Regions from separate parts of the Niveispirillum sp. FG148 genome, predicted to be linked through region 2. Evidence: predicted binding sites of a transcription regulator. Region 2 holds the regulator's gene; the other holds the start of a gene.
What was found. The regulator LexA, encoded in region 2, represses DNA repair genes until DNA is damaged. The targets are predictions, from matches to a motif close to ATGTTCTANTTTGGTTC.

Region 1 (7,333 bases), on a different contig from region 2:
CCATGGCTGGGCGATCACCGGACAACAGGTTCAAGGTTCTAAGGGCTGGGCGACCTGGCCATGTCCCCGGCGTTGATCTGACCTTTTCTCTCCCCAAGAGCTTATCGATCTACCTGGCAGCGCTTGAACAGACCGGCAACGCCCACATCGCCATGCAGATCAGGGCAGATGTCCATGCCGCCATTCGGGAGGCGCTGGAGATCGCATATAACACCGGTACCTTCGTGGCCCGCCGCGGCAGTGCGGCAAGGCACACACTAAGGTTGGAACGGGTCGATGGCATTCCGGCAACACTTTGGCATCACCGGACCGCACGCGCGAATGACAGCCCCGATGCACGCAGGGCCGACCCTCAGGAGCACTGCCATATTTACATTCCCAACCTAGCCCGGCGCAGGGATGGCACCTGGGGAGCTATCGACCGCAGGCGCATTCCTGACGACAAGATGATGATTGGCTCACTGTTCCGGGCCGCTTTAGCAGCACGGCTCTCGGCCCGCGACCTCCGCCTCCGCGCCACAGGTAAGGGACAGTTCGATCTGGCCCTGCCGATCAGCTGGATTCAGCTTTTCAGCTCCAGGCGCGCCGAAATCCAGCGCCTAATGCAAGAAGCCACAGGTGAGCAGCGCACGGACACAAATTTGGCGGCCTTAGCCACGCGCATGGCAGTGTCCTCCAGGGGCTCAAAGGAGCTTCTACCACCGCTAACCGCGTTGAAGGCCGAATGGACGCAGCGCCTAATGGGGCATGGCGTTCGATGGACGGATATCGTCCACCGCGCTGAAGCAAGCCATAAACATTCCACACCGACGATAAGCGACCTCAATGATGATAATCTGATTTCGGCAGCCTGCACCTCCATCATGACCCGCCGCCAGGTGAGGACAGCCGTTGCCGGGTTGGCCTGCAGGGATGGTTCGCTTGGCGCCCTCGACGCCATGCGCCGAGCCGACGACATCGTCCAGCGTCTGATACCCCTGGGTCGGCAGCGCGAGGCAGAGTTCTTTTGTTCGGCGGAGCTGCTGGCCCGCGAACGGCGCGTCCTTCAATGGTCACATAGCCGGCAGGAAGAGGCGCCACGTCTGACTTTGTCCGACGCGACGCAAGCCATCGGCCGAGCAAACAGGAAATTGGATGCCCGATACGGAAATGGTGCCAGATTGTCGGCGCGACAAGAAACCGACGTGACGCGGCTGTTGACGGGCGCTGGCGGCGTCAAGGTGCTACGCGGGGGAACTGCTAGTGGCAAGTCGACGGTACTGGCGGCTGTCGCGGAGGCTTTTCGCACGGCGCGCCATCTCGTCGGCTGCTTCTTACCGAACCTCAAGGCTGCAAAGCGCACCAATCAGGAAAGTGGCGAGACGGCAAGTGACATCAGCAGATTTGCCGAGGCCCTGAAGACCGGCAAGACGGTATTGGGAAATCAGCACGTTCTTATCGTGGACGACGCCCATCTGATCCCCTTGGAGCCGATGGAGCTCTTGCTGGAACATGCGCATGCTGCCGGTGCCAACGTCATCGTTGCTGGTGACGACAGGATGGTCGACGGCATCTATCAGCATGGATTGGCGTTTCGCGCGATGCTGGCGGTCGATCCTGAATTTCGGCCGCCCTTGCCCAACCAGGACATCAGCCCCGATATCCGTCTGCCGAGCCTGGAGCTTGCAGCCGGCCGGCCTGTGCAGGCGCTGCTTGGCCTCGCTGGCGCCGGACGGGTTGATTTGGTCGCCAACGCCAACGACGCATTGATGAAAGCCGCGGATTTGGTCGCGGATTGGATCATCGACGACATGGCGAATGGCAAATTACCCGCCGCCGCCTTCCGTGACAATCTGGTGATCTGCGCGACCAACGCCGAGGCCCGTGCCGTTGCCGAAGCGGTACGGAAAAACCTGCCGTTCGCCGACATGTATCCTTCCGAAGAAGTTGTCATCGCCGTTGCTGGCGGGGAGTTTGGCCCCAGCTCTCATAGAATGCGCATCCGCAAAGGCGACCGCGTCGTCATTCATGAGGCGCATGGCGATCTGGGGCTGGTCAGCGGTGATGTCCTGACCATCGAGGATGTCGACCAGGATTATAACGGTGCCCCCATCATCACGGCGACCCAGGAGCCGTACGGGCGCAAGGTCATCATCACTGGCGATGACCTCGTCGTCAAAGGCGAGCGTCGCGGGCGACGGCGGGTGCGATTGCAGCACGCTGTCGCGCGGACTGCGACCGGGGCCCGCAATCTGATGGTCGACCGGGTGGTCATCGTCGCCACCAAGCCGTTGGACCGGCAGCGTGTCCTCGCTTCTCTTGCCCACCATAGAGTGGATTGCCGTATCCTGGTTGTTCCTCAAGGGTCCGCACCCAAGGATAAGGAACGGTTCGTTCAAGCCTGGGCTGACGAGTCCGGGCTCGCTTTTCGGCCACGCTGCGTTGCCAGCCTTTTGGATCAGGAAGAGTTGGTGACCTGGATCCGGAAGGGCCTTTTCAAGGGTATAGCGGTTGGCGGGCCGGTGACGGTGAAGCACCCCGACTTGAGCAATGCCAAATCAATCCAGCAGAGCTCAGCGACCTCAGCGCTGGTCACCCAGCCGGCAACAGCGCTGAACGGGGACAGCATGTTCGCGAAGCTGCATGCCAAGATTACCGAAATCGGCCAGGCTGTCAGAAAAATCCGAGAAAACCAGACCAGGAGAGACGAACGGTTTGCTGCATTGGTCGCCGAGTTCAACGCAACCAAGGAGCGCCGTCAGGCAGCGAAAGACCAACCACAACCTAGGGCAGTATTGATGCTCGAGAGAATGCTTACAGCAGCCACGCCCGCTGCCAAGCCACCTGGGCGGGATGATGACCCTACACCGGACTGATATCCTACATCATCGGAACGAATTGTCCCTGCGCGATCCAGGACCAGAACGTCTCCGGCATGCCGCAGGTCAAGCCCGTGGCAGTGACAGCCATGAGGATCATCCGTCTTATGTCTGTGGTCGTCACCTCTTGATCAACGGCGAGGTCGAATTCATGTGTCCCGTCCGCGAATTCCCGTCGACAGCGGGCGATGCCCTGCTCGACGAGGATCAGCATGCGCGTGCTGTCGATATCGTCAACCCTATGATGTCCACCTCCGAGACCCGCAGGCCGGCACCATAGGAGACGCCGAGCGCCGCCTTGTATTTGATCCCCGGCGCTGCCTCAAACAATCGGGTGGCCTACTCGACGCTGCGCACACCCGGCAGCTTGGATTGTAGCGGGTGACGATCAGGCTGCGGGCCAGATCGGGGCGACCCAGCGTCACGCTGAAGAAAAAGCGCAGCGCCGAGGCGGCGCCATTGATGGTCGCCACGCCGATGCCACCCGCATGTGCGCGGCCAGGTTCGACAGCTCGTGAAGGCGCAGTTGGTCGTTCGGGCGCCGGCGCAGCGTCAGGGCCAGATGGGCCCGGTCAACGTAGACACCCGCCAGCGGGTGACGGCGGATGTCGGCTGCCCGAAGTCGGCGGCGTCCGCCTGCCGACGCCAGCGGCGCAGCGCGATGCCGATGGTCTGTTTGCCTTCCACCGCCAGCTGGAGGCGCCGCGACGCGGTCATGTTCAGCGCCGCGACCTCCGCCACGACGGCCCCCAGGCTGCCATGGCGCAGTGCCTCCTCGGTACAGGCCAGCACCGTCTTGTCATCGCCGGCCTCTACGTAGATGACGCGGTCGGGCGGCAGGCCGGCCTGGGCCAGCGACGGGGCGAAGAGGTCCGGCTGAGTGCATATCCAGAAGACCGGCCCCTCGGTACGGGCCGCAATGCCGGCGCTGAACAGCGCCGCTGCCGCGCCGTCGACGGTTCCCGGCCCGCCACCCGCCACCTCGTGCAAGGCACCCAGGGCCAGCCCGCCGCCCGGCAGCTTAGCGTCGAGGACGGGCAGCCCAAAAGGCAGCACGCCGCCTTCCTGGCGGGACTGGCCTTCGATCTGGGCGATTTGCGCGCGCAGGGACGCTATGGCGGACGCGTTCCGCAAGGAAGGCTACTGGAATAGGTTTGTTCCTTATATGTTCTTTTTTAGATTGGGAGAGTCAAGCGGCCTGTTTGCAGGGGGAGGGCGCGTAGGGTTGTTTGAAGGTAGGTGATCGAGAGGTGGGCAGGGCCGCGTTCGCGTAATGGCCGTCGCCACGGCGCGTGGAGCGGAAGTCAGCCGTCCCAAGCGCTTTTGCTCCCAACTGCCACCAGCGGGGAGATTTACAATCCCCGCCTGATTTGCGGCCCTCGCTTCTTTATCCCCCCGACCAGCGGGTCAAAGGGTGAAGCAGTTCACCACCCGATATTGACTCGATAGGATAACATATAAGAAGAAACACAATTATGGAGAGTCAGATGCCGCCACTAAGCCGCCGTCGCACGACTATCACCAACGATGATCCCGCGCTGGACGAAATGAGGCTGAGCCAGGCGTCTGAAATCCATAACGTCAACGTTGCCGGCAAACGGACCAGCCTTCGGCTGCGCGGAAGCGAATGGGAAAGCCTGCGCCTCATCGCCCACCGTGAGGGATGCGACCTCTCACAGGTCGTAACGGAAATCGACAAGCGCCGTGGCGACACGTCCCTCGCCGGTGCGTTGCGGCTTTTTGCGATCGCCTATTTCCGCGAACTGATGCGTCTCAAGGAAGATGTTGCAGGCGTCCGCCCGGTCCAGATCCTCCAGGCCCTGTCAGAGCCTCAGGACAATATCGGGGCGGAAGCGGTACGTGGCGACCGCGACCTGGTGCCGGCCTGAACCACGGCGATGATCAGCCCCAGTCCCAGATCATCGGCCTTGCAGGTTTGGCGGCGGAGACATGTTCCTGTATCGGAATCGGGGCGGGCCTCCGGCGCTTGACGGCGACCAGCCGGAAGGGACTGCCGACAAAGTCCTCCCCCGATATGGCATGCGGCACCACCGCGCGGCTCTCCTCGACTTCGTCCATGGCGATCTCCGTGTCATATGTGGATTATAGAACAAATAAGGAACAATTGCCAAGCGCCCGGAAAATCGCCCCCCGTGGTTGAACGGTCATGGAATAATCGGTAGCCCTGGCTCTACGCCATCGCCTGGGAGATCCGAATGCGCCGCCTGCCCGCCCTTCTCGCCGCCATCCTGGCCGCTACGTTGCCGGTCGCCGCACTGGCGAAGGACGTTAAGGTTGCCACCTGGAACATGGGTTGGCTGACACTGAGGGCCGGCGAGATCAACGGGCCGAACGCCGACCCCAAGCGGGCAATCTACCAACGCACGGACGAGGACTTCGCTAGGTTGCGCGGTTACGCGGCCAAGCTTGATGCCGACATCGTTGCCCTGCAGGAGGTCGACACCGTCGAGGCGGCCGCCAAGGTCTTCGATCCGAACGAGTACACGGTCATCCTGGGTGACGAAACGGATTTCCAGCGCGCGGGTTGGGCCATCCGCAAGTCGGTCAAGTTCACGCGCATGCCGGACCTGGCCGCGTTGGACCTGCTGGACGGCCAGCCGAGGAGCCTCCGCAAAGGCGTCGAGGTCGTGTTCCATCTGCCCGGCGGCGACCTGCGCGCACTGGCCGTCCATCTGAAAAGTGGCTGCTTCTCTCCGAAAAGCCAGAACGACGCCTGCCCGGTCATCGCCGAGCAGATGCCCATCCTGTCGAAATGGATCGACGCGCGGCAAGCCGAGGGAACATCATTGCTGGTCGCTGGGGACTTCAATCGACGGCTGCGCGACGAGGACCCGCTCTGGAAGGTGCTGGACAATGGCCCGTCGCCGCTGAAGCTGGCCACGGCGGGCAAGGCCAACCACTGCTGGGCGGGCGAGTATCCCGAGTTCATCGACCAGATCATCCTTGGCGGCCCCATCGCGCGCCGCGCCAAGGACGGTTCCTTCGGGGTCCTGGTCTATACCGAAACATCCAGGGACGATAAGAAGCGGGTCAGTGACCACTGCCCTGTTTCGATCAAGATCCGATGAAGTTTCCGCCTCGTATCTCCCGCGCAGCCAGTGCGCTGGCAATCGCGTCCATCGCCGCCTTCATCGGCGGCGTCGCTGCGCTGTTGGCATCTGCTTTTTGGATGACGTCGGTGCTTCTGCCATTGGGGATCGCCGGCATCGTTGGCGGATGGCTGCTGTTCGAACTGTCGATGCAGCGCATTGCCAGGGATAACGGCATGGATGTCGGTAGATGATGGTAGCAGCTGTCTTTCAAGGTTGGTCGGTTAATGGGGGCTCTACAGCCCCCATCTGTGCCGTGGGTTCACTGGACGACAACCCAGCCTGAATCAGCCCGCGTGAACTTCATCTGCGTCGTTCCGCCCGCGTTGTTGAGAAAAGGTCCATCAACGCGAAGCGTAACCGTACAGATGAAGACGGTGCTTCCATCGACCTTGGCGCAACTCAGCTTTTTGAATTCATGCAAGACGATCTGCTGCCCACCCCCGGCGGCTTTGGTTGCCTCATTCGCCCTGTCGAACTGGGCTTGAATGGCATTGCGCATATCATCCTCCCCCGGCTCACCGTTGCCGCACCCCGCCATCATCAGCAGCGGCACCAGGGTCAGCACCCGGCAGTATTTCAGGATATTGCTCATTTTATGTCCTTCAGTCGTGGTCAGTGGTCGAATTGAACCGGCCCCGCTTGCGTGGTCATCGCCAGGGCCGTCGGGACGTTGTGAATGCGGTGGTCGAAAGGCAGCCCTCGGCTGCAACGTCTGGGGCCTGCCTCAATCAGCCGAACGAGTGGCCGCAGGTCTTGAGGTTCTTGGCGAACTCGTCGTAAATCGTTTCCACCAAGTCCTCGTGAAGCCCGGAAACAAGGGTTTCACGGCGCGAACCGTAGACGAGGTAGATGCAATAGCCATATTGGCGCACGAAGTCCGCATTGGCGACTTGGCTGGCGTTCTGGGTACCGGCGGTAAAGGCCCCAGCCACGCCGGAACCATAGTAGACGGCCGACGGCGTCTCCTTTCTCGGCCTGGTCAAGCCCCATCCAATGGACCGGACGTGAGCAACATCGAAAAGTTTCTTTGCCTCAGGGATAGCGATCCGGTTGGCGTCGATCTCAATTCGGGTCGTTGCGATTTGCTTACCCGCCTTAAAGAGCAACCAGATAATATAGCACACGCCCACCAAAGGCATGATTGTTGAAATAAAGGCCAGACCGGAATATGGATCTGCTGCTGACGCAATAATGATCGGCAGAATGATCAGGAAAATTACGCAAAGAAAGATTTTACTCCTCCTTGTCTGCTTTACGAATACATCCATGATGATCTTGTCACCTTCCTTCGTGGTCTTGAAATCATAGATCGGCTCAGCGGCCTGCGGCGGGCGGGCGGAATCAGACATTTGATGCACATCC
Region 2 (7,333 bases):
GCACGCGCACCATCTTCAATCTGATGGGCCCGCTGTCCAATCCGGCTGGTGCCAAGCGGCAGTTGATGGGCGTGTTCGACGCCAGATGGGTCGAACCGCTGGCCCATGTGCTGCGCAACCTGGGCTCCACCCGCGCCTGGGTGGTCAGCGGCGCGGACGGTCTGGACGAGATCACGACCACCGGCCCCACGCATGTGGCCGAGTTGCGCGATGGTCAGGTCCGCACCTTCACCATCACGCCCGATGATGCCGGCCTGCCGCGCGCCACGCTGGCCGAGCTGCGCGGTGGCATGCCGGAGGAGAATGCCGAGGCGTTGCGCGCCGTGCTGGCGGGGGCCGAAGGCGCCTACCGCGACATCGTCCTGCTGAACGCGGCGGCCGCCCTGGTCGTGGCCGACGCCGTGCCCGACCTGAAGGCGGGGGTGGCGAAGGCCGCCGATTGTATCGCATCCGGACAAGCGACCCTGGCGCTCGACCGGCTGGTTTCCATCACCAACACGCCGTTGACGCTATGACCAACCAACAGACACCCGACGTCCTGGCCCGTATCTGCGCCGACAAGGCCGACCATGTGGCCCGCGCCAGGGCCGCCCGGCCCCTGTCCATGGTGGAAGCACTGGCCCGGGAGCAGCCGGCCCCGCGCGGCTTTGCCAAGGCGCTGGAGAACACCGTGGCGCAGGGGCGCTGGGCCCTGATTGCAGAGATCAAGAAGGCCAGCCCCTCCAAGGGCCTGATCCGGGCTGATTTCGACCCGCCGACCCTGGCGCGGGCGTACAGCGACGCGGGCGCCACCTGCCTGTCGGTGCTGACCGATGTCCCCTATTTCCAGGGGGATGACGCCTTTCTGCAGGCGGCGCGTTCCGCCGTGGACCTGCCGGCGCTGCGCAAGGATTTCATGATCGATCCCTATCAGATCGTGGAAAGCCGGGCGCTGGGTGCCGACTGCATCCTGCTGATCATGGCCTGCCTGGACGATGTCCTGGCCCGCGACCTCTATGACGCCACCGTGGATCTCGGCATGGATGTGCTGGTGGAGGTGCATGACGAGGCGGAGATGGAACGGGCGCTGAAGCTGCCCGGCGGTCTGCTGGGCGTGAATAACCGCAACCTGAAGACCCTTGCCATCGATCTGGCCACGACGGAGCGCCTGGCCGCCATGGTCCCGGCGGGCCGGCATCTGGTGGCGGAAAGCGGCATCCACAGCCCGGCCGACCTGACCCGGCTGGCGGCAGCCGGGGCGCGGCGCTTCCTGATCGGGGAAAGCCTGATGGCCAAGCCCGATGTGGCGGCCGCCACCCGTGCCTTGCTGTCCACACCCATGGTGGCAGCAGCATGAGCAACCCCCTGACCCATTTCGACGAGGCGGGCAACGCCGCCATGGTCGATGTCTCCGCCAAGGAGGAGACGGTCCGCGTCGCCATCGCCCGCGGCCATGTCACCATGCGGCCGGAGACATTGGCCTTGATCCGCGATGGGGGAGTGGAAAAGGGCGATGTGCTGGGCGTGGCCCGGCTGGCCGGGATCATGGCGGCGAAGAAGACGCCCGACCTGATCCCGCTCTGCCATCCGCTGATGCTGTCCAAGGTTGCGGTCGATTTCCAGCTGGATGCCCGCGCCAACCGGGTGGAGATTGAGGCCACGGTCAAGCTGAAGGGCCGCACGGGTGTGGAGATGGAGGCGCTGACCGCCGTCACGGTGGCCGCACTGACCATCTATGACATGTGCAAGGCTGCGGATAAGGGCATGATCATCGGCGGCGTGCATCTGGTCTATAAGGAAGGTGGCAAGAGCGGCACCTTTTCCGTGCTGCCGGAGTAAGGGCCGCACAGGATCGGGAGAAAATCGGGGGTGTCGCCGCCTTGCCCCGTTGCCGTCCGTGATATATGCCCCAATATGTCGACGTCCTGCGACTGACGGAGCATCCGCGTGATCCCCCTTTCCGAGGCCCGTGCCCGCATCCTGGCCAAGATCGCCCCGTTGCCGGCCGAACAGGTGCCGATCACCCAGGGGCTGGGCCGGGTGCTGGCCGCCGATGTGGTGGCGCGCGTCACCCATCCGCCTGTCGCTGTATCCGCCATGGATGGCTGGGCCGTACGCACGGCGGATATCGCCTCCTTCCCCGTCACGCTGACCCGCATCGGGGAAGCGCCGGCCGGTTGCCCCTTCATGGGCGCGGTGGGGCCGGGGCAGGCCGTGCGCATCTTCACCGGTGGCGCCCTGCCCGATGGGGCCGACACCGTGGTGGTGCAGGAGGATGCGGACGATCATGGCGCCACCGTTACATGCAAGGATGGCGGTGGCCCCGGCCGCTGGGTCCGACCGGCGGGGCAGGATTTTGCCACGGGTGATGTCGGGGTGCCGGCGGGGCGCAAGCTGACCGTGCGCGACATCGCGCTGGCCGCGTCGATGAATGTGCCCTGGCTGAAGGTGCGACGCCGCCCGCGTGTCTCCATCCTGGCTACCGGCGACGAGGTGGTGATGCCCGGCGATATGCTGGCGCCCGGCCAGATCGTCAGTTCCAATTCGCTGGCCCTGTCCGCCCTGGTCCGGCAACTGGGTGGGGAGGCGGTGGATCTGGGGATTGCCGGCGACAGCACCGACAGCTTGTCCGCCCTGATCGCCGCTGCGTCGGGCACCGACCTGCTGGTCACCATCGGCGGCGCGTCGGTGGGGGAACATGATCTGGTGCGCTCCGCCCTGGGTGCGGCCGGGCTGGAGCTGGATTTCTGGAAGATCGCCATGCGGCCGGGCAAGCCGCTGATGTTCGGCCGCATGGGCGGCGTGCCCGTCATCGGTCTGCCGGGCAATCCGGTTTCCGCCCTGGTCTGCGCCTGGCTGTTCCTGCGCCCGCTGCTGCTGGGCCTGCAGGGGCTGCCCACGGATGACGCGGTGCGCGACGCCGTGCTGGCTCGCGATATGGGCCCCAATGACGGACGGGCCGACTTCATCCGCGCCAGACTGGCGGTGGACGGGCAGGGCAGGGAAGTGGCCGAGCCATTTCCCAAACAGGACAGCGGAATGTTGAGCCGGCTGGCCTGGGCCGACTGCCTGATCCTGCGCGCGCCGCACGCCCCGGCCGTGAAGGCCGGGGAGATGGTGCGGATCATGCCGCTGGACGCGCTTTGACGCGGTGATCCGCCCGGCTTCGGCTTTTTTCCTCCCGGTCTGGCGCAACACGGCCTGCAACCATGCAGGGAGTATCCTTTCCGAAGCTTCACCAGATTCTCGCAGAAAAACACGAACCAAACTGGAACATTGATTGACGTTCCGGGATTGTTCTATATTCTGACAGTGAATATGCCGATGGCTGGACGCCCGAATATCGGGCGGTCGCGACCGGACCAGGCTGAGGGGATGCCATGCTGACGCGCAAGCAACAGGAACTGCTGTTCTTCATCAATGACCGGCTGAATGAGGGGGGCGTGTCGCCTTCGTTCGATGAGATGAAGGATGCGCTGGGCCTGAAGTCGAAGTCGGGCATCCATCGTCTGATCACCGGACTGGAGGAGCGGGGGTTCATCCGTCGCCTGCCGCACCGCGCCCGCGCGCTGGAAGTGCTGCGCCTGCCGGAGAAGCCGTTGGCCAAGACAAAGCCCGTGCCGGCCGCTGCCGCCCCGGCCCCTGTGGCGGAGGTGTCGCCGCGCTTCAAGCCCAATGTCATCAAGGGGGATTTCCGCGGCGCCCTGCCGGGTCGGCAGGCCAGCAACGATGCCGAAGCGGTGGCCCTGCCGCTCTATGGCCGCATCGCCGCCGGTTTGCCGATCGAAGCGATGCGCGATAATTCCGTCACCATCGATATCCCGGCCAGCATGGTGGGGGCTGGTGACCATTACGCGCTGGAAGTCGCCGGTGACAGCATGGTGGAAGCCGGCATTCTGGACGGCGACACGGTGATCATCCAGCGCTGCGACACGGCGGAGAATGGCACCATCGTCGTCGCCCTGGTCGATGGGCAGGAAGTGACGCTGAAGCGGCTGCGTCGGAAGGGCAATTCCATCGCCCTGGAACCGGCCAACCCGAATTACGAAACCCGGGTCTTCGGCTCTGACCGCGTCAATGTGCAGGGCCGGCTGATCGGGCTGATCCGGCGTTACTGATCCCGTTGGTTGTGGCGGCCCGTCCCCACGGAAGGAGGCGCCGCCGCAATCCCGTCACCGACGTGCCGTGCTTTCGCCCGGTGCCGCGCGCAGGGTCCTGGTCATCCAAGCCTGTTGATGGTGACCCCGATCATGTCCGCCGTTCCACCGCGCATTCTGCTTTTGCTGCTGCTGCTGCCGCTGCTGTTGGCCGCCTGCGCCGGTCCCTGTGGTCGCATCGACAGGGAATTGCGGCAATTGAATGCCGACACCATCCGCAACCCCGCCATCGCCGCCGACGGGCGTTATCTGTCGCAGTTCCAGGAGCTGGCGGCGCAGTCGGTCGAACATGGCTGCCTGGCGGACGACCGGTAGGGGACGTGTCCAGGGGGCTCAGCCCCTTCCTTCCATCAGGTCGCGGATGCGCGACAAATGCTGGCAGGCGCGGCCCACCCCCAGCAGCAGCACGCCCAGCAGCAGGCCGACCAGGGCGGGGCCATAGGTGTCCGGCGTGGGGGCGACCAGCATGAAGGCGCTGACCACCAGGGCGGCGGTGCCGACGCCGTAAAGGACCAGGGCGCTGATGCTGCGGCGCGGGTTCATCTCAATCCTCCACGGCGCAGGCGGCGGGCGTCCGGGCGACGGCATTTTCGCCGAACACTTCTTCAAACGCGGCCTGCATGGCCATGTCCACCTCCGGCATCGTGACGATATGGCCCAGGGCCGCCAGCGAGGTGACGCCATGTTCGCGGATGCCGCAGGGCACGATTCCCCCGAAATGGCTCAGGTCCGGCTCCACATTCAAGGAGACACCGTGGAAGCTGACACCGCGACGCACGCGCACGCCGATGGCGGCGATCTTGTTCTCTGTGCCCGGCTGGCCGAAGGGACCCATATCGACCCAGACGCCGACGCGGCCGCAGCGGCGTTCGCCCTTTACGGCGAACTGGGCCAGGGTGCGGATCAGCCATTCCTCCAGCCGCCAGACGAAATCATGCAGGTCGCCGCCGCGCGCCTGTACATCCAGCATGACATAGCCGATGCGCTGCCCCGGCCCATGATAGGTATATTGGCCACCGCGCCCCGCCTGGAACACGGGGAACTGCATGGGGGCCAGCAGGTCCGTCTCCCGCGCCGACGTGCCGGCGGTGTAGAGCGGGGGATGTTCCAGCAGCCAGACGGTTTCCGGCGCCGTGCCGGCCCGCACCTCGGCCACGCGCGCTTCCATGAAGGCAAGGGCTTCCGGGTATTCGACTAGGCTATCGCTGATCCGCCACAGGGCCATGATGGGCAACTTCCGAAGCTTGGGGGGAGCTTTGGCTGCCTATTTAGGGCAAAAACGCCCGCTTACCAATGGGCATGCGACCGGGGGACAGTTGCCCCATGCGCGCATGACCATTGATCCGCCGGCCGCGATGCGCCACATTCGGCAACGTCGTTGCTATCTGGCCTTTGATTATGAACGAAACGAACCGCGTCTATCTCTATGACACCACGCTGCGCGACGGGGCGCAGACCTCCGGCGTTGATTTCACCGTGGCGGACAAGATCGCCATCGCGCAGGAGCTGGACGCGCTGGGCATTGATTATGTCGAAGGCGGCTGGCCCGGGGCCAACCCGACGGACGACGCCTTCTTCGCCGATCCGCCGCATCTGCACCGCGCCACCTTCACGGCCTTTGGCATGACCCGCCGGCCGGGCCGCAGCGCGTCGAACGATCCTGGCCTGTCGGCCCTGCTGGACAGCCCGGCCGATGCGGTGTGCATCGTTGGCAAGACCTGGGATTTCCATGTCGATGTCGCGCTGTCGATTCCGCGGGAGGAAAATCTCTCCCTGATCGCCGACAGCATCCGGGAAATCGCGGCGCGTGGGCGTGAGCCCTTGTTCGACGCTGAACATTTCTTCGATGGGTTCAAGGCCAATCCCGATTATGCCCTGTCCTGCGTGAAGGCGGCGTATGAGGCGGGGGCCCGCTGGATCGTGCTGTGCGACACCAATGGCGGCACCCTGCCGGACGAGGTGGAACGCATCGTCGGGGAAGTGACCAAGCACATCCCCGGCGGTCGCATCGGCATCCACACCCATAATGACACGGAAAACGCCGTGTCCAATTCCCTGGCCGCCGTGCGCGCCGGGGCCCGCATGGTTCAGGGCACGCTGAACGGGCTGGGGGAGCGCTGCGGCAATGCCAATCTCCTGTCCCTGATCCCGACCCTGTCGGTGAAGATGGGGTTCGAGACGGGGGTGGATGCCGATGGCATGGCCCGTCTGGTCCATATCAGCCGCATGCTGGACGAGCGGTTGAACCGCACGCCCAACCGCCACGCGGCCTATGTCGGTGAAAGCGCCTTTGCCCATAAGGGCGGGCTGCATGTCTCCGCCGTGGAGAAGGATCCCAGCAGCTACGAGCATGTCGATCCGTCGCTGGTCGGCAACCGCCGGCATGTTCTGGTCTCCGATCAGGCCGGCCGGTCCAACATCCTGGCCCGCCTGCGCGAGGTGGGGGTGGCCGTCGACCCCAGGGATGAGCGGGTCGGCCATCTGGTTGATCTGGTCAAGCGCCGGGAGTTCGAGGGCTATGCCTTCGATGGGGCCGAAGCCAGCTTCGAGCTGCTGGCCCGCCGTGCCCTGGGGGAGGTGCCGGACTATTTCCGCCTGGCCGCCTTCCGCGTGCTGGATGAACGCCGCTGGAACGCCAAGAACGAGCTGGTGACCCTGTCGGAGGCCACCACGAAGGTGGAGGTGCCGGGCCCCAACGGTCCGGAATCGGTGATGACGGTGGCAGAGGGCAATGGCCCCGTGAACGCCCTGGATCAGGCGCTGCGCAAGGCTCTGATCCCCGTCTATCCGGCGCTGGAGGGCATGCGGCTGGTCGATTACAAGGTACGCATCCTGAATGCCCAGGATGGAACCAAGGCCGTGACCCGCGTCATGATCGAAACGGCGGACCGCCACGGACACCGCTGGTGTACGGTCGGCGTGTCGGCCAATGTCATCGATGCCAGCTTCAATGCCCTGTCGGACAGCATTACCTATTGCCTCTACCGGGCTGGTGCCGCTATCGACAATCCTGCGGCGGCCTGAGGTCGGGCCGCCTTTCAGGGTCCAGATAGCGGCAAGCGATGTCCAGCGGTACGAACAAGCGGGAATTGGCCAAGATGCAGGCGGACGGCGATGGGCCGGCCGTCATCCTGATCGAACCCCAGATGGGGGAGAATATCGGCGCCTGTGCGCGGGCCATGCTGAATTGCGGTCTG

Region 1: a site for LexA is predicted at 4,024-4,040, ahead of ACODTW_RS27705 (ImuA family protein). Genes of this name have one in related genera too.

Annotation. Positions count from the first base shown of each region.
Region 1 covers NZ_JBMDKJ010000054.1:10,573-17,905, reverse strand. The annotation lists gene mobF (MobF family relaxase) at 1-2,855, shown strand, start outside; gene ACODTW_RS27710 (hypothetical protein) at 2,860-3,072, opposite strand; gene ACODTW_RS27705 (ImuA family protein) at 3,411-3,992, opposite strand; gene ACODTW_RS27700 (ribbon-helix-helix domain-containing protein) at 4,334-4,747, shown strand; gene ACODTW_RS27695 (hypothetical protein) at 4,761-4,937, opposite strand; gene ACODTW_RS27690 (endonuclease/exonuclease/phosphatase family protein) at 5,075-5,947, shown strand; gene ACODTW_RS27685 (hypothetical protein) at 5,944-6,162, shown strand; gene ACODTW_RS27680 (hypothetical protein) at 6,231-6,563, opposite strand; gene ACODTW_RS27675 (hypothetical protein) at 6,700-7,320, opposite strand.
Region 2 covers NZ_JBMDKJ010000010.1:24,732-32,064, reverse strand. The annotation lists gene trpD (anthranilate phosphoribosyltransferase) at 1-515, shown strand, start outside; gene trpC (indole-3-glycerol phosphate synthase TrpC) at 512-1,336, shown strand; gene moaC (cyclic pyranopterin monophosphate synthase MoaC) at 1,333-1,818, shown strand; gene ACODTW_RS12735 (molybdopterin molybdotransferase MoeA) at 1,927-3,126, shown strand; gene lexA (transcriptional repressor LexA) at 3,360-4,097, shown strand; gene ACODTW_RS12725 (hypothetical protein) at 4,230-4,451, shown strand; gene ACODTW_RS12720 (hypothetical protein) at 4,470-4,679, opposite strand; gene lipB (lipoyl(octanoyl) transferase LipB) at 4,681-5,361, opposite strand; gene cimA (citramalate synthase) at 5,535-7,160, shown strand; gene ACODTW_RS12705 (RNA methyltransferase) at 7,199-7,333, shown strand, end outside.